Regions from separate parts of the Allobosea sp. TBD101 genome, predicted to be linked through region 1. Evidence: predicted binding sites of a transcription regulator. Region 1 holds the regulator's gene; the other holds the start of a gene.

Evidence for each region. Region 1 encodes PhoB, which activates phosphate uptake and scavenging genes when phosphate is short. Its sites were predicted from a motif close to TGTCATNNANCTGTCAT; they were not measured.
Region 2: the regulator PhoB is predicted to act here: its motif matches at 1,231-1,247, upstream of phnD (phosphate/phosphite/phosphonate ABC transporter substrate-binding protein).

What each region holds. Positions count from the first base shown of each region.
Region 1 covers NZ_CM187543.1:1,519,958-1,522,156, forward strand. Annotated here, with positions in the region: gene phoU (phosphate signaling complex protein PhoU) at 1-574, shown strand, start outside; gene phoB (phosphate regulon transcriptional regulator PhoB) at 723-1,430, shown strand; gene AC6RIC_RS07120 (SpoIIAA family protein) at 1,434-1,820, opposite strand; gene AC6RIC_RS07125 (amino acid ABC transporter ATP-binding protein) at 1,944-2,199, shown strand, end outside.
Region 2 covers NZ_CM187543.1:4,019,295-4,021,493, reverse strand. Annotated here, with positions in the region: gene AC6RIC_RS19565 (branched-chain amino acid ABC transporter substrate-binding protein) at 1-78, opposite strand, end outside; gene phnD (phosphate/phosphite/phosphonate ABC transporter substrate-binding protein) at 254-1,168, opposite strand; gene groL (chaperonin GroEL) at 1,319-2,199, opposite strand, start outside.

The sequences.
Region 1 (2,199 bases):
CATCTCGGCCGACCAGCGCCTCGACAATCTCCAGCGTGAGGTCGAGGAGAAGGCCGTGCTCACCATCGCCCGGCGCCAGCCGCTGGCGCAGGATCTGCGCGAGCTGATCTCGGCGATCCGCCTCGCTTCCGACATCGAGCGCGTCGGCGATCTCGCCAAGAACATCGCCAAGCGCGCCGTCGCCATCGCCGGGCAGTTCCAGCCGCCGCATCGCGCGGTCGTCGGCCTCGAGCATATCAGCCGTCTCGTGCAGGCCCAGCTCAAGGACGTGCTCGACGCCTATGCCGCGACCAACGAGCAGAAGGCGCTCGAGGTCTGGAAGCGCGACGACGAGATCGACGCGCTCTACACCTCGCTGTTCCGCGAACTCCTGACCTACATGATGGAAGATCCGCGCAACATCACCTTCTGCACGCATCTGCTGTTCTGCGCGAAGAACATCGAGCGCATCGGCGACCACACCACCAATATCGCCGAGACCATCCATTACCTCGTCACCGGCGATTCCCTCGATGTGAACCGTCCCAAGCTCGATACGACCAATATCGAGGTCGAAGCGGTGACGGGAAACTGAACGAACACGAAGTGCCGTAGCCTTTCCGTCATGGTCGGGCTTGTCCCGACCATCCACGTCTTCGTCCTGGCAGGTGCCGTTCAAGACGTGGATGCTCGCCACAGGGGCGAGCATGACGGCAGGCTCGAATGACGGACGGAAAAGAAGCATGGCCGCACGCATCCTGATCGTCGAGGACGAGGAGCCGCTCACCCTGCTGCTGCGCTACAACCTTGAGGCCGAGGGCTTCGAGGTGGACAGCGTCGCGCGCGGGGACGATGCGGAATTGCACCTGCGCGATCACACGCCCGATCTCGTCCTGCTTGACTGGATGCTGCCGGGCCTGTCCGGCATCGAACTCTGCCGGCGCCTGCGCTCGCGGCGGGACACCGAGCGCGTGCCGATCATCATGCTGACGGCGCGCGGCGAGGAGACCGAGCGGGTTCGTGGCCTTGCGACCGGCGCCGACGACTATGTCGTCAAGCCCTTCTCGCTGCCGGAGCTGATCGCGCGCATCCAGGCGCTGCTGCGCAGGGCGAAGCCCGGTCACGTCGCGGGCCTGCTCGCGGCCGGCGACCTCGAACTCGACCGCACGACGCGGCGTGTCCGGCGGGCGGGCAACGAACTGCATCTCGGGCCGACCGAGTTCCGTTTGCTGGAATTCCTGATGCAGGCGCCGGGCCGGGTCTATTCGCGCGCCCAATTGCTCGACGCCGTCTGGGGCCGCGACGTCTATATCGACGAGCGCACGGTGGACGTCCATGTCGGGCGTTTGCGCAAGGCGATCACGCCGGGCGATGCCAAGGACCCGCTGCGCACCGTGCGCGGCGCGGGCTACGCCTTCGACGAGACCTTCGCGCGCAGCGGAGCCGCGTAAGCCTCAGGCGTCCGGCCCGCCCTCGATATCGCCGACCCAGCTCAGCGCCTTGTCATAGTCCTCGGGCTTGAAGGCGCGGACCTTGACGAAGGGGATCGCCGGGTCGAGCAGATCGACGAAGCCGGCGAGCCAGCCCCTGTCGGTGATTACGGCCTCCTTCGGAAAGCGCCTGAGCTCCCAGAGCTTGCCGATGCTGTAGCGCGCGTCCTTCCAGGCTGCGGCGAGTGTCATGTCGGTGAAATCGGTCATGTCGGCGAGGATGCCGAGCTTCTCGTGGCGGGTCAGCCGTGCCTCGATATCGGCCACGATCGCGTCGATATCCTCAGCCGTCAGCGTCCGCGACAGGCGATAGGCGGCGACATGGTCCGGGGCAGGCAGAATGGTGTGCATGGCGCGTCCTCCTTCGCGATAACGCGCGGGCGAGCGGGAGGTTTCGCCGGGCTGGCCTTGCCGAAGATCGGGCGCTATGGCCTCCAAGGCCATTCTTGAAGGCCAGTGCGGGAGGGCGCGACGTTGAGTGCGGCGCAGATCACGAAGGCGGAAGGCGCTGCCGTCGCGATCACGCGCGTGAGCAAGCGCTTTGGCCCGCAGATCGCGCTGAACAACGTCTCGCTCGCGGTCGAACCGGGGCAGGTTCAGTGCATCATCGGGCCGCCGGGTGCGGGCAAATCGACGCTGCTGCGCTGCATCGGCCAAAGCGAGGCGATCGATCAGGGCTCGATCGAGATCGACGGAGAGCCGGTCGAACCGGGGGGCGTGCGCCGTCACC
Region 2 (2,199 bases), 2.5 Mb from region 1:
GTCGGCCTGTGCGGTCTGGGCGGAGAGGAAGAGCGCGGCAGCCAGCGCGGCGCCCGACAGAAATTGTGACTTGTTCATCTGCATCTCCTTACGGCATGCAACTTTAGCGCGCGATCCCGTTGGGGGTCGCTTCTCGCCTGTATAGGCCAGGATGTCGGCGGAGGCACTGCCTGCGCTTTCATCAGCCAAGGCGGAAAATGCATGGCGATGCAGCAATGGGCGCCGGAAGCTGTGAAGATGGTCCTGTCTGGCCTCAGCCGCTGCGGGCCTTGCGCTGGGCCTCCAGCTCCTCGGTGACGGCGATCACGTCGAGATAATCCTCGTGGCGGGCCGGCGCATAGCGCGAGACATGGCCGTCGGTAAAACTCTTCCACGCCTCCGGAGCGGCCTCTTTCATCGCGTTCATGGCGGCGACGAAATCGTCCTTCAGCCCCTGCGGCAGGTTGGCGCGGGTCGAGAATGGGCTGGCCGGGATCAGCGGCGATGTCCAGATCACGCGGGTCGAGCCGGCCGAAATCATCCCGCGATCGGCGAGCCTTTGCGCGACGCCGTGCTCTGCATTTGTCTGGTGGGTCGCGACGATGTCGAACTGGCCGCGCACCAGCGCCAGCACCGAATTGTCATGGCCGCCGGAGAAGACCGTGCCGCTGAAATGGGTTTTCGGGTCGATGCCCTGCTTGCGCAGGAAATAGGAGGGGAAGGCGTAGCCGGAGGTCGAGTTCGGGTCGGCGAAGGCCATCACCTTGCCCTTGAGATCCGCAAGGCTCCGGTAGGGGCTCTCCGACCGCACCAGCAACACGGAATAATAGCCTTCCTGCCCGTGGTTATCGACGTCGCGCAGCAGCGGCTGGAGCTTGTCGCCGAGCACACGGCGCCCGAGCGCGTAGACCGCCGGTCCGAAGCGGGCGAAATCGACCTGGTCGGCGCGCATCGCTTCGACAAGGCCGGCGTAGTCCGAGACCCGGAAGAAGCGCACGGGTACGCCGAGCCGCTGTGACAGGTAGTCGACCATCGGCTGGGTCCGGGCGATGGCGCCGGCCTCGTTCTCGGCGGAGGAGACGCCGAAGCGGACCTCCTTGATGTTCTGCCGCCAGTCGGAAGCCTGCGCGAAGGCGGGGGCGATGCTGCCGGCGGCGAGGCCGGCAAGAACGTAACGGCGTGTCGGCATGGCTGTCTCCGCGCGACGGGGAACGAGATAGCGCCTCGATGAGCTGCGGTGACGACGGCTGGATGGCGGGCGGATGACAGTGCCGTGAAACGAGAAAAGGCCCGGCTTGCGCCGGGCCTTTCCTTGTAGCTTTCGAGAAGCCGGACTTCCTCAGAAGTCCATGCCGCCCATGCCGCCGCCGCCCATCGGGGGCATCGGGGCGTCCTTCTTCGGCAGGTCAGCGACCATCGCCTCGGTGGTGATCAGCAGGCCAGCGATCGAAGCCGCGTCCTGGATCGCCGTGCGGACGACCTTGGTCGGGTCGATGATGCCGGCCTTGACCAGATCGCCGTACTCGCCGGTCTGGGCGTTGTAGCCGAAGGTGTATTCCTTCGACTCGAGCAGCTTGCCGACCACGACCGCGCCGTCATCGCCGGCGTTGTCGACGATCTGGCGGGCCGGAGCGGCGATCGCCTTGCGGACGATCTCGACGCCGGTCTTCTGGTCGTCGTTCTGGGTCTTGATGCCCTTGACCGAGGACAGGGCGCGCAGGAGCGCAACGCCACCGCCCGGAAGGATGCCTTCTTCCACCGCAGCGCGGGTGGCGTTCAGGGCGTCGTCGACGCGGTCCTTCTTCTCCTTGACCTCGACCTCGGTCGCGCCGCCGACGCGGATGACCGCGACGCCGCCGGCGAGCTTGGCCAGACGCTCCTGGAGCTTCTCACGGTCGTAGTCCGAGGAGGTCTCCTCGATCTGGGCCTTGATCTGGCCGACGCGAGCCTCGATGTCCTTCTTCTTGCCGGCGCCGTCGATGATCGTGGTGTTCTCCTTCTCGATGCGCACGCGCTTGGCGCGGCCGAGCATGTTGAGCGTCACGGTCTCGAGCTTGATGCCGAGGTCTTCCGAGATCATCTGGCCGGCGGTCAGGATCGAGATGTCCTCGAGCATGGCCTTGCGGCGATCACCGAAGCCCGGAGCCTTGACGGCCGCGACCTTCAGGCCGCCACGGAGCTTGTTGACGACGAGCGTGGCCAGAGCCTCGCCCTCGACGT